Regions from separate parts of the Pseudoalteromonas sp. P1-13-1a genome, predicted to be linked through region 1. Evidence: predicted binding sites of a transcription regulator. Region 1 holds the regulator's gene; the other holds the start of a gene.
The links. The regulator NrdR, encoded in region 1, represses ribonucleotide reductase genes. The targets are predictions, from matches to a motif close to AAACACNANATNTNGTGTTT.
Positions count from the first base shown of each region.

Region 2: the regulator NrdR is predicted to act here: its motif matches at 2,425-2,444, upstream of nrdA (class 1a ribonucleoside-diphosphate reductase subunit alpha).

Region 1 covers NZ_LKDV01000013.1:91,637-99,968, reverse strand. The annotation lists gene AN391_RS10290 (ligand-binding sensor domain-containing diguanylate cyclase) at 1-776, opposite strand, end outside; gene AN391_RS10285 (phosphatidylglycerophosphatase A) at 814-1,299, opposite strand; gene thiL (thiamine-phosphate kinase) at 1,296-2,270, opposite strand; gene nusB (transcription antitermination factor NusB) at 2,365-2,775, opposite strand; gene ribE (6,7-dimethyl-8-ribityllumazine synthase) at 2,791-3,255, opposite strand; gene ribBA (bifunctional 3,4-dihydroxy-2-butanone-4-phosphate synthase/GTP cyclohydrolase II) at 3,357-4,469, opposite strand; gene AN391_RS10260 (riboflavin synthase) at 4,499-5,152, opposite strand; gene ribD (bifunctional diaminohydroxyphosphoribosylaminopyrimidine deaminase/5-amino-6-(5-phosphoribosylamino)uracil reductase RibD) at 5,169-6,302, opposite strand; gene nrdR (transcriptional regulator NrdR) at 6,305-6,754, opposite strand; gene glyA (serine hydroxymethyltransferase) at 7,167-8,332, opposite strand, start outside.
Region 2 covers NZ_LKDV01000024.1:50,226-58,557, reverse strand. The annotation lists gene nrdA (class 1a ribonucleoside-diphosphate reductase subunit alpha) at 19-2,301, opposite strand; gene AN391_RS14500 (HAD family hydrolase) at 2,714-3,394, opposite strand; gene ubiG (bifunctional 2-polyprenyl-6-hydroxyphenol methylase/3-demethylubiquinol 3-O-methyltransferase UbiG) at 3,394-4,104, opposite strand; gene gyrA (DNA topoisomerase (ATP-hydrolyzing) subunit A) at 4,283-6,982, shown strand; gene serC (3-phosphoserine/phosphohydroxythreonine transaminase) at 7,093-8,175, shown strand; gene aroA (3-phosphoshikimate 1-carboxyvinyltransferase) at 8,175-8,332, shown strand, end outside.

The DNA of each region.
Region 1 (8,332 bases):
TTATTCGCATTCGGCAGCGGAAAAGGTCTTAGCTCATCATCTAAATCTAAAAAGTAGGCACCCAGTTCAGAGGCTAAATATAAATTACCATTTAAAAAAGACAGATCATGAACAATGGTTTGTGCTAACCGCTCAGGCAATGACACCTTAGCTGTTAACTCCAACCTGAGTTTTGAAAAATCAGAGGCGCTTTTAGTTAAGCGTAGTAAATGACGGTCGTTGACAAGCCAAATTCCCTCTGGAGAAAGCGCCATTTGACTAACCGACCCCACTATTTGGGTGATCACAGTAGCATTTACAATAGGAACGAGTTCGTTCGCTTTATCACGTAAATCAACTTGGTTGCGGTCTACATAATAAAGCCCATTAGCTGCAATCCAAATGCTGCCCTTGGCATCTTCTAATATGTCTCTAACTGGGCCTTTAATATTAAATTCTTGTGCGGCAAGCGTTTGCGGGTTTATGACCACCAAGCCACTTTTAGTGCCCACCCACAGATAGCCATTGCTATCTATGAGCAGTTTATTAATACCATTGCTTGGCAAAAAAGGACTATTTTGTGTGTTGTAATTAGTGAACGTTGTGCCGTCAAAGCGGCTAAGGCCAAATTGCGTTCCGACCCACATATAGCCTTGCTGATCTTGCACAACACTTTTTAGCGATTGCGAAGGCAAGCCATCTTTAATATTCCATTGCTTAACAACGTAATCAGTAATAGAAGCCCAACTTGGCATGGCACACAACATAAGTACACATACCAGTAAAAATCGCATCATTTCGCTGCCACCTAGTTAAACAAATAAAACACAAAAATTAAAAGGGTAGTAAACCTGCTTTTATTAACGCTTGCAAACAAATAAGCGAAAAAATACCGGCAAGTACATCATCTGCCATTATACCCACGCCACCGTCCATTCGCTTATCGAGCGTTTTGATCGGGCCAGGTTTGGCAATATCAAAAAATCTAAATAATAAAAAGCCTACAAGTAGGGTTTGCCAACTAAGCGCTGCACCTATCATCGTAATGTAATAACCCGCAACTTCATCCCACACTATGGCTGGATGGTCGTGCACACCTAAATCATCGGCGGTTTTGCCACACGCCCAAATACCAAAAATACTAATAACCACGGCAAACACGATTTGTAGCCAAAGCGGAAAATACATGGTCATAAAAATAAATGGTAAAGCAGCAAATGTACCAAAGGTGCCTGGCGCAACAGGCGCAAGGCCAGTGCCAAACCCTAGGCCAAATAACTGGTGCGGGCGCTTTAAATTAAACTGTTTTTTGCTAGTCAAACCTGCTCCTTGGCAAAGTGCTCAAAGCCCTGTTGCTCAAAATTAAATTTTTCACCGTGGTGTAAAAGCTCAATGTGCCCTTCGCCACTTTTTATTTGCCCTATGCACGTTGCTTCTACGCCGTATTGACGTAATTTAAGCTCCAACATGCTTTTATTATCTTCAGAGACAGTAAAAAGTAATTCATAGTCATCGCCATAGCCTAAAATATACGGCAATTGCGCCTCAAAGCTCAGGCTTGAACGCATAGCGTCTGAGGTTGGGATGTTTTCAATATTTATACTGGCGCTGACTTGTGACATATCAAGTATGTGGCTTAAATCCGCCATAAGGCCATCAGACACATCAATAGCTGATGAAGCAAGGCCACGTAATACTTGCCCTGCAGCCACCCGTGGAGTGGGGTAATCAAAGCGGCTATTTATGTACTTTAAGTGCTCGGGCTCAATACTTAGGCCACGCTTGCGAGATTCAATAGCCAAGCCTGCATCACCTAGCGTGCCGGTTACACATACCCAGTCGCCCACTTTAGCACCTGCACGGCGTAAAGCTTTGCCCTCTGGCACAGTGCCTTTAGCGCATATAGTAACTGTTAAAGGGCCCTGCGTAGTATCGCCACCAATTATTTGTACATTAAAGTACTCAGCAATTTCGTGCATTCCCTCAGTAAATTCTTCAATCCACTGCTGGTTAATATTTGGTAGGGTTAGTGCCACCGACACCCAAGTTGGCTCAGCCCCCATGGCTGCTAAATCACTTAGATTTACGGCCAGTGCTCGGTGTCCTAATGCTCGGGGAGAAATGTCATCAAAAAAATGAACACCCGATACAAGCGTATCAGTTGTTACTGCAAGTTGGCAGTTTTGCGGAACGGTAACTAATGCACAGTCGTCCCCTATTCCTAGGCTTACATCACGACGAGTTATACCACGACCTTTAAAGTAGCGGTTTATTAATTCAAATTCCTTCATACACAAAAAAGCCGACCTATGCCGGCTCTCCTTTTTAACGTGTACTAACTGTTAAAGCTAGGCTCTTTAGCAGAGCGCTTTAGCAAGGTTAGTATTACTTGCGTAAATGCTTAACAGCTTTATCAAGTACACCGTTTACAAATTTATGGCTGTCTTCAGCGCCAAATATTTTAGCAAGCTCAATGCCTTCATTGATTGCTACTTTGTATGGCACATCTTCACGGAATTTAAGCTCATACGCGCTTAAACGTAAAATTGCACGCTCTACCATATCTAAATCATCAAATGGACGTGTTAAATGCGGAGATACAGCTTCATCTAGTTGCTTATAATTAACGGCAACGCCACGCGCTAAATCTTTAAAGTATTCAACATCAATTTTAGTCACGTCGTTTTCGATCAACATTTGTTGTTCGATATCGGCAATTAAATTGCCACTTAATTGCCAAGAATAAACGGCTTGAAGTGCTAAGATACGTGCTTTACGTCTTGCTGCTGGTTTCACAAAAATTCCTTAAACTTAAATTTTATCTAACACATTAACCATTTCAAGCGCGCCTAATGCCGCTTCGCCGCCTTTGTTACCCATTTTGGTACCAGCGCGTTCAATTGCTTGTTCAATGCTTTCTGTGGTTAATACGCCAAATGCAACCGGGATATCATACTCAAGCGATACATTTGCAAGGCCTTTGTTAGATTCGCCAGCAACGAGGTCAAAGTGTGGTGTACCACCTCTGATCACTACGCCTAATGCGATGATTGCATCATACTCTTTTTTTGCCGCAATGCGTTTTGCCGCTAAAGGTAACTCTACTGCACCGGGTACATACACAACGGTAATGTCATCATCGGCTACGCCACCAGTACGCTTTAGCTCATCAACAGCACCTTCTAGTAGGCTGCTACCAATAAAATCGTTAAAACGAGAAATAACAATAGCGAATTTTTTGCCTGGAGCGTACTTATTACCTTCAATAATTTTCATTTGATAACCCTAAAAATATGTTCAAGCGGTTGCGATTGCGCAAAAATTGCTGCGCATCATACCATAAAAATAAAAAAATAGACTAGTTAAAAGCTGAGCCCTTATTGTGGCTCAACGTAATCAACCACTTCTAAATGAAAGCCCGAAAGTGCATGGTACTTTTTAGGGCGACTCATTAAGCGCATTTGCTTAATACCTAAATCAGCCAGTATTTGCGAGCCCACACCAACGGTACGCGATGTACCTTTAAATTTACGCGGCGTAACATTTTCGCCAGCATCGGCAGCAGCAAATGCTTTTACTGTGGCCTCTAGCTCTTCGGTGCTTTCTTGTTTACCTAAAATAACCAGTGCACCGTTATTTTCTGCAATGTAAGCCATTGCATCAGAAAGCCCCCAACTACGGTCCGCACTTCTGTCTGAAAGCAAAATGTCGTTAAAGGTACTTTGTAAGTGCACGCGCACAAGCGTTGGTTCTTGCTCTTTAATTTCGCCTTTTAGCAATACGTAGTGCAGTTGGCCGTCAATCGTATCTTTATAGGTTACTAAATCAAACTCACCGTGCTCAGTGGGTAATTTACACTTAGCCACTTGCTCTATGGTGGTTTCGTTAAGGTTTCGGTACTCAATTAAATCTGCAATTGTGCCAATTTTAATACCGTGCTCTTTAGCAAATATTTCTAAATCGGGGCGGCGCGCCATAGTGCCATCGGCATTGAGAATTTCTACAATAACTGATGAGGCTTCAAGGCCGGCTAAACGTGCTAAATCACACCCGGCTTCGGTGTGGCCTGCGCGCGTTAACACGCCACCTGGTTGTGCCATAATAGGAAAAATATGCCCAGGTTGTACAATATCACTTGGTACAGCACCCTTTGCAATTGCCGCTTGAACTGTACGTGCTCTATCGGCTGCTGATATACCTGTTGTTACGCCTTTGGCAGCTTCAATCGACATAGTAAAGTTAGTAGAAAACGCTGCGCCATTGTTTTTAACCATTAACGGTAAATCAAGTTGCTCACAACGCTCTTGCGTCATAGTTAAACAAATTAAGCCACGGCCATGAGTGGCCATAAAGTTAATTGCTTCGGCGCTAATGTGCTCTGCTGCAATGATTAAATCACCTTCGTTTTCTCTGTCTTCGTCATCCATTAAAATAACCATTTTACCGGCTTTAATGTCGTCGATGATTTCTTGTGCGCTGTGTAAGTTCATAAATTTGCTCGTGTAAGTTATCAGTGTCGTTATTTAACAAAACCAGCTTTAGCTAGTAAGCTCATTGAAATGTCTGAGCCCGTTGGCTGCTCAGCCCCTTTAATAAGGCGCTCTAAATAACGTGCAATTTGGTCAACTTCTAAATTAACGCGTGTGCCCACTTTAAAATCAGCAATGGTAGTTTGCTCGCTTGTGTGCGGCACTATGGTTAATTTAAATTCATTACCTTGGACAGCGTTTACTGTCAGGCTTATACCATCTATACATACAGACCCTTTATAAGGAATGTACTTCATTAAATTTTCATCTGTGCTTAACCAGTACTCTGTTGCGCGCGCATTACTCGTAATAGCGGTAATGGTGGCAATGCCATCAACATGACCAGAGACCAAGTGCCCCCCTAAACGCGAAACCGGCTGCATGGCTTTTTCTAGATTAACTGTTTGGCCAATATTGTAATTTGCAAACCCAGTGAGGCTGATAGTTTCATTTGATAAGTCGGCACTAAAGCCATCAATGTGCTTATCTACTACGGTTAAGCATACGCCATTAGTGGCAATACTATCACCTAGCTTTACATCGCTCATATCAAGGTTAGCGCTTTGAATGCGAATGGCTAAATCGCCTTGTTTTTTTTGTAATAGCGCAATTTTGCCTGTGGCTTCAATTATTCCAGTAAACATAGCCCTACTCTTTTAATTAAGTGGTTGGAATGTGTTTTGTGGCGGTTATACGTAAATCATCGCCTATTTTCACACACTCTTTAAACGTCAAATTAACGGTGTTTTGCATATCTGTTAGCGGTGCAAAATTAACTAAGCTTTTTGCATCGCACCCCATTAGTTTAGGCGCTAGATAAAATATATATTCGTCTATTAAATTAAGCTCTGTCATTTTACCGGCAAGTGTAGCACCCGCTTCTAAATAAACATGATTAAATTGCAGCTTAGCAAGGTACGCTAAAACAGACGTTAAATTAACTTTGTTATTTTGCTGTGGCACTTCTATATGCCTTACAAAATGCGGCCACTGCGTTGATTTATCAACCTTGGTAGTAAAAATTATTATTTCACTTTCAATATTAAATACTGCCAGCTCTGGTGTAAGCCTATTTTGTGAGTCAATTATAACACGCACCGGTTGGCGTAGGGGTAATTCAGTAGGCAAAGCCTGTGGCAACTCGCTTAACCTCACATTGAGCTTAGCATCATCCGTAATAACCGTATCGGCGCCCGTTAAAATAGCGCAGCTTTGTGCTCGATGTAGTTGTACATCTTGTCGAGCAGCGCTGCCGGTGATCCACTTACTTTGGCCATTTTTTAGCGCGGTTTTACCATCAATGCTGGCCGCCATTTTACACGTAACATATGGAAGCCCCTGCTCCATACGCTTAAAAAAACCTAAATTAAGTGCGCGCGCTTGCTGCTCTAAAAGCCCAAATGCAACCTCAATACCGGCATCGCTAAGTATTTTAAGCCCTTTACCTGCTACTTGTGGGTTGGTGTCGACCATAGCCGCAATAACTTTTACTACACCTGCGGCTTTTAAACCCTCTGCACACGGCGGAGTGCGTCCGTAATGGCTACACGGTTCAAGCGTAACATACGCTGTCGCGCCTTTTGCGTTTTCACCTGCTACAGCAAGGGCATTAACCTCAGCATGTCCCTGCCCAGCTAATTGATGAAACCCTTCACCAATTATGTGGTTATCTTTAACTAAAACACACCCTACATTAGGATTGGGGGTGGTTGTAAATCGCCCTTTTTTTGCAAGCTCGATGGCACGTGCCATGTACGTTTCATCTTGCGCGGTAAAGGTTGTTTGGTTTTGCATTATTACTCCCCTAAACGGGCAATTTCTTCACCAAATTCGCGTATATCTTCAAACGAGCGATACACAGAGGCAAACCGCACATAGGCTACTTTATCCAGCTTTTTAAGCGCCTCCATTATGCACTCACCCACAAGGTGACTTGATATTTCTCGCTCGCCGGTAGCACGCAACTGCGATTTAATAATATTAACCACTTCATCCACTTGCTCTGTACTAACAGGGCGTTTTTCTAGGGCGCGATTAAGGCCATTGAGTAGTTTATCTTCATTAAAGGGTTCTCGGCTGCCATCTTGTTTAATTACACGTGGCATAACTAACTCGGCGCCTTCAAAGGTAGTAAATCGCTCGTGACACTCGTTACATTCACGACGACGGCGAACTTGGTGGCCTCCGCCGACTAGGCGAGAATCAATAACTTTAGTATCTTTTGCGGTACAAAATGGGCAATGCATAACTCGGTACTTCCGTTTTAAAACAAAAAAGGCCGCTATTTAGCGGCCTTTTATCTTAGCAAAAAAATAGGGCCTGTTGGCCTTTCAGGATTAAATTTGTTCTATCTAGGGGTGATTTGATCGCGGCGCGAGGTTTGTAACCTAGTGGGCTAAGTAAAAACCGAGCAAAGCTTCCGCGTCCTGCTCACGCCCCTTACCTACATCCATGTAGGCAACAAAGAGTAAATCGCCCCTAGGACGAACCCGAGGGCAGTGCATGTTTGGCATTTATGCTGCGTTATCGCCTATTTGTGTGGAGTAACCACACTACATAGACTCTGCCTTGCCTAAAAACCAAACATACTACTGCAAATTAAATCTCGAAAGGTAAACAGGCCCCTTGTTGTGCTCTAAATTACTGCTGCTTATGCAATTAAGCGTATACAGGTAATTTTGCACAAATAGCTTTAACTTTTTCTTTAACTTGCGCTTGTACAGACTCATCGTTGATGTTGTCTAATACGTCACAAATCCAGCCAGCAAGTTCTTTCGATTCAGCTTCTTTAAAGCCACGACGCGTAATTGCAGGTGAACCAATACGTAAACCTGAAGTAACAAACGGTGAACGTGGATCGTTTGGTACAGAGTTTTTGTTCACGGTAATATTTGCATTACCAAGCGCTGCATCTGCATCTTTACCTGTGATATCTTTATCGATTAAATCAAGTAAGAATAAGTGGTTTTCTGTTTTATCAGATACGATTTTGTAACCGCGCTCTTGCATAACAGCAACCATAGCTTGGGCATTTTTAACTACCTGTGCTTGGTACGTTTTAAATTCTGGTTGTAGTGCTTCTTTAAATGCCACGGCTTTTGCAGCAATAATGTGACATAAAGGACCACCTTGGCCACCTGGGAACACAGCGCTGTTAAGCTTTTTGTAAATTGCTTCGTCGCCACATGCAGAAATAATTAAACCACCACGAGGGCCTGCTAATGTTTTGTGTGTTGTTGTTGTTACAACATGCGCGTGAGGTACTGGGCTTGGGTAAACACCCGCCGCAATTAAACCAGCAACGTGAGCCATATCAACGAATAAGTAAGCACCTACTTTATCAGCAATCTCACGGAATTTAGCCCAATCAACAATACCTGAGTACGCAGAAAAACCACCAATAATCATTTTTGGTTTGTGCTCAAGTGCTAGCGCTTCTACCTGTGCGTAGTCAATTTCGCCAGTTGCTTCGTCTAGCCCGTACTGGATTGCATTGTATAGCTTACCTGAGAAGCTTACGTGTGAACCGTGCGTTAAGTGACCACCATGAGCTAAGCTCATACCAAGTACAGTGTCGCCCGCTTCTAATAATGCTAAGAAAACAGCTGCATTTGCTTGAGAACCCGCATGTGGCTGAACGTTTGCATAGTCAGAACCAAATAGCTCGTTAGCACGATCAATTGCAAGCTGTTCAACAACGTCTACGTGCTCACAACCGCCATAGTAACGTTTACCCGGGTAACCTTCTGCGTATTTGTTTGTAAGCTGTGAACCCTGTGCTTCTAGTACGCGTGGGCTACAGTAGTTTTCTGATGCGATTAATT
Region 2 (8,332 bases), on a different contig from region 1:
CCGCTTTAAGTTTATCTATTAAATTTTACACGCGCCGCCTGCACAATCGTCATCTTCGACTTCTGGCGTATCGTCTTGTGCATCTGATGCACCATCGCGGGTGTTATGGTAATAAAGTGTTTTAACACCCAATTTGTAGGCACCCAGTAAGTCTTTTAATAAGACTTTCATAGGTACTTTACCGCCTTCGTACTTACTTGGATCATAATTTGTATTGGCCGAAATAGTTTGGTCAATAAACTTTTGCATTATGCCCACTAACTGTAAGTAACCATCGTTTGATGGAATATCCCACAGCAGCTCGTAGTTATCTTTTAAGCGTTCGTACTCTGGCACTACTTGTTTTAAAATACCGTCTTTACTTGCTTTAACGCTAATGTGACCACGTGGTGGCTCAATACCGTTAGTCGCGTTAGAGATTTGCGACGATGTTTCTGAAGGCATTAATGCGCTAAGTGTTGAGTTACGCATGCCGTGCTCTTTAATGCTGGCACGTAATGAGTCCCAATCTAAGTGCAGTGGCTCATCACAAATTTTATCTAAGTCACGTTTGTATGTATCCGTTGGCATAATACCTTGAGAGTACGTTGTTTCGTTAAACTTAGGACACGCGCCACGCTCTTTAGCAAGCTCGTTTGATGCTTTCATTAAGTAATATTGAATTGCTTCAAACGTTTTATGAGTCAGTGCATTAGCACTGCCATCTGAGTAGCGTTTACCATTTTTAGCTAAGTAGTAAGCGTAGTTAATTACACCTATTCCTAATGTGCGGCGGCCCATTGTGGCATTACGTGCAGCCGGTACTGGGTAGTCTTGGAAATCAAGTAGATTATCAAGAGCACGAACTGCAAGTTCCGCAAGCTCTTCCAGTTCATCAAGCGATTCAATAGCACCTAAGTTAAATGCCGATAGCGTACAAAGGGCAATTTCGCCTTCTTCGTCGTTTACGTTATTTAACGGCTTAGTTGGCAATGCAATTTCTAAACATAAGTTAGATTGGCGAATTGGCGCAACTTTAGAAATAAACGGGCTGTGAGTGTTACAGTGATCCACGTTTTGTAAATAAATACGACCTGTACTAGCTCGCTCTTGTGCGAACATTGAGAAAAGCTCAATCGCTTTGATACGCTTTTTACGAATAGACTCGTCTTGCTCGTATTTTACGTATAACGCATCAAACTCGTCTTGGTCTTCAAAGAATGCATCGTAAAGGCCAGGCACATCTGATGGGCTAAATAACGTAATGTAGTCGTCTTTAATTAAACGAGAATACATTAGCTTATTAAACTGTACGCCGTAATCTAAATGACGAACACGGTTATCATCAACACCACGGTTATTTTTAAGTACAAGCAGGTTTTCTACTTCTAAATGCCAAAGCGGATAGAATAAGGTTGCTGCACCGCCACGAACGCCACCTTGCGAGCAGCTTTTAACAGCTGTTTGAAAGTGCTTATAAAAAGGGATACAACCAGTGTGGTACGCTTCACCGTTACGAATATGGCTGCCTAACGCACGAATACGGCCGGCGTTAATACCAATACCCGCACGTTGTGATACGTATTTAACAATCGCAGATGATGTAGCATTGATTGAATCAAGGCTATCGCCACATTCAATAAGTACACATGAGCTAAATTGGCGAGTAGGGGTACGTACACCCGACATAATGGGTGTAGGCAAAGAGATTTTAAACGTTGATACAGCATCGTAAAAACGCTTGATGTAATCAATACGTGTTTCGCGCGGGTAGTCAGAAAATAAACTCGCAGCCACTAAAATATATAAAAACTGAGCACTTTCGTAAATTTCACCTGTTACGCGGTTTTGTACCAGGTATTTACCTTCAAGTTGCTTTACGGCTGCGTAGCTAAAGTTAAGATCGCGCGAATGATCAAGATACGCATCTAGCTCGTCAAGCTCTTGCTCTGTGTAATCAACAAGTAAGTGAGCATCGTAGCGTTTGTCTTCAACCATTTTTGTAACATGGTCAAATAAACGTGGAGGCTCAAACTGGCCATACGCTTTTTTACGTAAGTGGAATACAGCTAAGCGGGCAGCTAAATACTGGTAGTCAGGCGACTCTTTTGAAATTTGATCGGCTGCTGCTTTAATGATGGTTTCGTGAATGTCTTTTGTACGAATACCGTCGTAAAATTGAATGTGCGACTTTAATTCAACCTGTGAAACCGATACGTTGTTTAAACCTTCGGCGGCCCATTCAATAACGCGATGGATCTTATCAAGATCTAGCGGCTCTTTACGCCCGTCACGCTTGCTTACAGATAACTGTTGGTTCATAGCTTTGCCTGTATTCCTTGGGAATTGAGTATTTTGACCAATGTTTTATACCTCGCTAAAGCAAGGTACGTATTCATTTATTATAAGTTTCACCGTATGGGCGAATTTAATTGAATAACATTTGGCCACAATATCTGGTGTTGTTCAATTTAGAGATCACAAGATAGTGTGGTCTGAGTTGATTTGCAAGGGACATAATTGCCCCTATTTGTGGATAACTTTGGGATAAAGCAGTTGTGTTAGTAGTCACTCACCTTTGAACAATCATTTAAGTTGAAATAGGTAAAAATCAACTAATGATCAGCTAAATTTGCGCATTTTGAAAATAAATTTTGACTGCTTTTTTTATCATCAAGCTGTGCATAAAAACTAACACGATCACAATATATAGTGTTTAATAGAGCTAATGGCACTATATATGGTTAAAAGCATCAATAGGGCTGCGCCAATTAAAGTCGGCTTCCCAGCGCAACGCCTCCTCAATACTTGGTATATAGCCCCAAAGCGCTGTAGCGGTATGCATACCTGCAGCTTTACCCGCTTGTATATCACGTTGTGCATCACCTACATATAAACAACGCTTAGGATCAACGTTCATCAGTTTTGTACAGTGTAATAAGGGTAAAGGAGACGGTTTTGCTTCGGTAAGTGTATCGCCACTGATCACCACATGTGCATTTTTTAATGCGGGGATAGCTGCCACTAAAGGGTCGGTTAAAAACCCAGGTTTATTGGTCATTATCCCCCATTTTGTAGCTTGGTTTTCAAGGGCTATGAGTAATGATTCTATACCTTCAAAGCAACGTGTGTGATTAGCTAGGTTTTGGCTATAGTAACTCACTAGCTGTTTTATCCGCTGTGCTTGAGGTTGCGTGGCCCATTGTTCTTTAAAGCCGAGCTCAAGTAATGCACCTGCACCATTAGAAGCAGCTTTTCGGTACGCCTCAGGTGTAACTTGTGCAACACCTTCACTTTTAAGCACAGCATTCAATGCTGCACCTAAATCATCAGCTGTATCAAGTAAAGTGCCATCTAAATCAAATAAAAAAGCATCGTACTCAAAAGGAGTTACTGGAGTAGAAGAGCTAGCCATTACGCTAACTTCTCAAAGTGAAGTATATAATTAACACTTACATCTGTATTTAATGAATATTGCTTAGAAAGCGGGTTATAGCTAAGACCTGCACTGGCGCGTACTTTTAAGCCTGCTTGCTCAGCCCATGCAATTAGTTGTGCAGGTTTGATAAATTTGTTGTGGTCGTGTGTGCCTTCGGGCACCATTTTCAATAGCTTTTCAGCACCTACAATAGCAAACAAGTATGCTTTAGGCGTTTTATTAAGAGTTGAGAAAAATACATCAGCGCCGGGCTTGGCAAGCTTTGCTACTGCACGAATTATAGAGGCAGGATCAGGGACGTGCTCAAGCATTTCCATGCAAGTTATTACATCAAAGCGAGCAGGGTACTGGTTTGCAAACTCCTCTGCAGGTACTTTTATATAGTCAACATTTACACCCGTTTCTAGGCTGTGTAGTTTGGCTACGGTGAGTGGCTCTTGGCCCATGTCTATACCGGTTACGTTTGCCCCCATGCGCGCCATGCTTTCACTAAGTATACCGCCACCACAACCTACATCGAGTGTTTCTTTTTCAAATAAACCTTGGCTTTTGTTAGCTACAAAGTCTAATCGTAATGGGTTAATTTCGTGAAGAGGTTTAAACTCTCCGTCTTGGTCCCACCATCGCTCAGCAATGGCTTCAAATTTTGCTATTTCTGCGTTATCTACATTTTGATGTTCGGTCATAAAATACTTCCTCGTCAATCTGAGGCCATTATATAGGCCTAAATTGATAAATCGCAAAGTTTTGCGCCTGTAAATTAAAATTAATTGTGATAGCATGGTCGCTTAGAAATAATAACAAATACTCTTGGCACCCAATACCGGGTTGCAAAGAGCTGATACTGAAGGAATGTGATATCAAATGACTGATCTCGCCAATGAAATTCTGCCAGTCAATATTGAAGACGAGTTAAAAAACTCCTACCTAGATTATGCAATGAGTGTAATCGTAGGACGTGCATTACCAGACGTACGTGATGGTTTAAAACCTGTTCACCGCCGCGTTTTGTTTGCAATGAACGAGCTTAGTAATGACTGGAATAAGCCTTACAAAAAATCGGCCCGTGTGGTCGGTGATGTAATTGGTAAATACCACCCACACGGCGACAGTGCAGTTTATGACACCATCGTGCGTATGGCACAGCCATTCTCACTACGTTATATGCTTGTAGATGGCCAAGGTAACTTCGGTTCGGTTGATGGTGATTCAGCAGCGGCAATGCGTTATACAGAAGTACGTATGGCAAAAATGTCGCATGAGTTATTAGCCGATCTTGAAAAAGAAACGGTTGATTTCGTTCCAAACTACGACGGTACCGAACAAATTCCTGACGTTTTACCGACCAAAGTGCCTAACTTACTGGTAAACGGTTCATCGGGTATTGCGGTAGGTATGGCTACAAATATTCCTCCACATAACCTAACTGAAGTGGTGAATGGCTGTTTAGCGCTTATTCAAAATCCTGATTTAACGATTCATGAATTAATGGATTACATTCCAGGTCCTGACTTCCCAACGGCTGCCATTATTAATGGTAAAAAAGGCATTGAAGATGCCTACTTAACAGGCCGTGGTAAAGTGTACATGCGAGCACGTGCCGACATCGAAACCGATGAAAAAACAGGCCGCGAAACTATTATCGTGCACGAAATCCCTTATCAGGTTAATAAAGCCCGCTTAATTGAAAAGATTGCTGAGCTTGTTAAAGATAAAAAAATTGAAGGCATTAGCGCACTACGTGATGAATCAGATAAAGACGGTATGCGTATCGTTATTGAGATTAAGCGTGGCGATGTTGGTGAAGTTATTCTAAACAACCTATATGCACAAACTCAGTTACAAACTGTGTTTGGTATGAATATGGTTGCATTAATTAATAACCAACCTAAGTGTTTCAACCTAAAAGAAATGCTTGAAGAGTTTGTTATTCACCGCCGTGAAGTGGTTACACGCCGTACCGTATTTGATTTACGTAAAGCCCGTGACCGTGCTCATACCCTTGAAGGTTTAGCAATTGCGCTTGCCAACATTGACCCTATTATTGAGCTTATTCGTAAATCACCAACCCCAGCTGAGGCTAAATTGGCCTTGACGGCACGTCCATGGGATTTGGGTAATGTAAAAGCTATGCTTGAAAAAGCAGGGGAAGACAACGTAGCACGTCCAGATTGGCTAGCAAGTGAGCTTGGTATTCGAGATGGTCAGTACTATATTTCTGAGCAACAAGCGCAAGCGATTCTTGATTTACGTTTACACAAACTAACCGGCCTTGAGCATGAAAAAATCTTAGCAGAGTACCAATCGCTGTTAGATTTAATTGCTGAGTTACTTCACATTTTAAGCAGCCCTGAGCGTCTAATGGAAGTTATTCGTGATGAGTTAGTTGAAATTAAAGAGCAGTATGGTGATGAGCGCCGTACAGAAATTAACGCTGCCGCGCACGACATTAGCCTTGAAGATTTAATCAACGAAGAAGATGTTGTTGTGACCTTGTCGCACGAAGGTTACGTTAAGTATCAGGCATTGTCTGATTATGAGGCGCAGCGCCGTGGTGGTAAAGGTAAGTCAGCAACGAAGATGAAAGATGAAGATTTCATTGAACGTCTTTTAGTTGCGAATACCCACGATACCATTTTATGTTTCTCTACTGCGGGTCGTTTGTACTGGCTTAAAGTATACCAGTTACCACTGGCAAGTCGCGCCGCACGCGGTAAGCCAATTGTTAACTTACTGCCACTTGAAGATGATGAGCGTATTACTGCTATTCTACCTGTACGCGAGTACGAAGAAGATAAGTACATCTTTATGGCAACTGCATTTGGTACCGTGAAGAAAACACCACTAACGGCATACAGCCGCCAACGCGCAAGCGGTATTATTGCTGTAAACCTTAACGAAGGCGATAGCCTAATTGGGGTTGATATTACCGATGGTAGCAATGAAATTATGTTGTTTACTGATGCTGGTAAAGTGGTACGCTTTAAAGAAGCCGAAGAGTCTACTGTAGTTGATGAAAACGGCAATCCGGTACTTGATGAAGAAGGCAACCCTGAGGTTCGTTTCAAAGGTGTTCGCCCTATGGGTCGTACTGCTACCGGTGTTCGTGGTATTAAGATGGCCGACGACCAACGCGTAGTGTCATTAATTGTGCCTAAGTCTGACGGTGCTATTTTAACTGTGACTGAAAATGGTTACGGTAAACGTACTCAACTTGAAGATTACCCATCGAAGAGCCGTGCAACACAAGGTGTTGTATCTATTAAGGTGAGTGAGCGTAATGGCGCAGTAGTTGGCGCTGTACAAGTTGACGACAACGATGAAATAATGATTATTTCTAATCGTGGTACGCTAGTACGTACCCGCGTTAACGAAGTATCGACGGTTGGACGTAACACCCAAGGCGTTATTTTGATCAGAACTATTGACGAAGAGCAAGTAGTTGGTTTACAACGTATCGAAGAGATTGAAGTTACAGACAGTGACTTAGTTGATATTGAAGACGTTGAAACGGTTGATACAGTAAATGAAGAAGCAACGGATGATAATCCACCTTCTGAATAACTGAAATTGAAAAAGCGGCTAAGGCCGCTTTTTTTAATCATGTTGAAAAAAATTAATAATCCTTTTTTGTTTATCAAAGAGGTTTAAATTACTGGAATGAGGCAAAGGTAATGAGTAAATATAATTTTTGTGCGGGGCCAGCTATGCTTCCGCAAGCTGTTATGCAAAAAGCACAAAAAGAATTTTTAGACTGGCAAGATTTAGGCGTATCTGTGATGGAAATAAGCCATCGCAGTAAAGATTTTTTAGCGCTTACTGCAAAATGCGAAGCCAGCCTTCGTCGTTTAATGAATATTAGCGATGATTTTGAAGTGTTGTTTATGCATGGTGGGGGCCGCGGTCAATTTAGCGCTGTGCCATTAAATTTGCATCAGCATGGTAAAGCGGCGGTTTATTGCGAGAACGGCGTGTGGTCTAAAAGTGCGACTGACGAAGCTAATAAATTTACTCAAACTCACTCAATCAATGTCAGAAATGACGCTAACGGGCTGTTTTCTATAAAAGAAGTGGCACAGTGGGACTTACCTGAAGATGCATCTTATATTCACTACTGCCCAAATGAAACGGTAGACGGATTAGAAATTTTTGATGTGCCTAGTCACCCAACGGCGCCAATTATTGCTGATATGTCGTCAACAATTTTGTCGCGTGAAATTGACGTAAACAAGTTTGATTTAATTTATGCCGGTGCACAAAAAAATATAGGTCCATCAGGTATAGCTATCGTTATTGTGCGCAAAACATTACTTGAGCGTGAAGGTTTGGCTAAACCAGGTATTTTAGATTACGCACTTGAAGCAAAACAAGGCAGCATGTTTAATACACCGCCTACCTTTGCATGGTATTTAGCAGCCGAAGTATTTGAATGGTTAGAGCAAAACGGTGGCGTTAAGGCAATGGAAGCACACAATATTGCTAAAGCTAAGCTGCTTTATGATTTTATTGATGAATCGCCTTTTTATACCAATAAAGTAGCCGCGCACTGCCGATCTCGCATGAATATACCCTTTTGGCTAAATGATGAAAGCTTAAACGAAAAGTTTGTAATGCAATCTAAAGAGGCTGGCTTACTTGCACTTGAAGGACACAGAATAGTAGGGGGTATGCGTGCAAGTATTTATAACGCAATGCCACTTGAAGGTGTTCAAGCCTTAGTTGACTTTATGGCGGCATTTGCAAAGGAGCACAGCTAATGGAACAACTTCGTTTAGAGCCTATTTCTCGTGTAAATGGCAGCGTTACCTTACCAGGGTCTAAAAGCCTATCAAACCGTATTTTATTGTTAGCAGCGCTGGCTCAAGGGACTACCGTTGTAGAAAACCTGCTAGATAGTGATGATATTCGCCATAT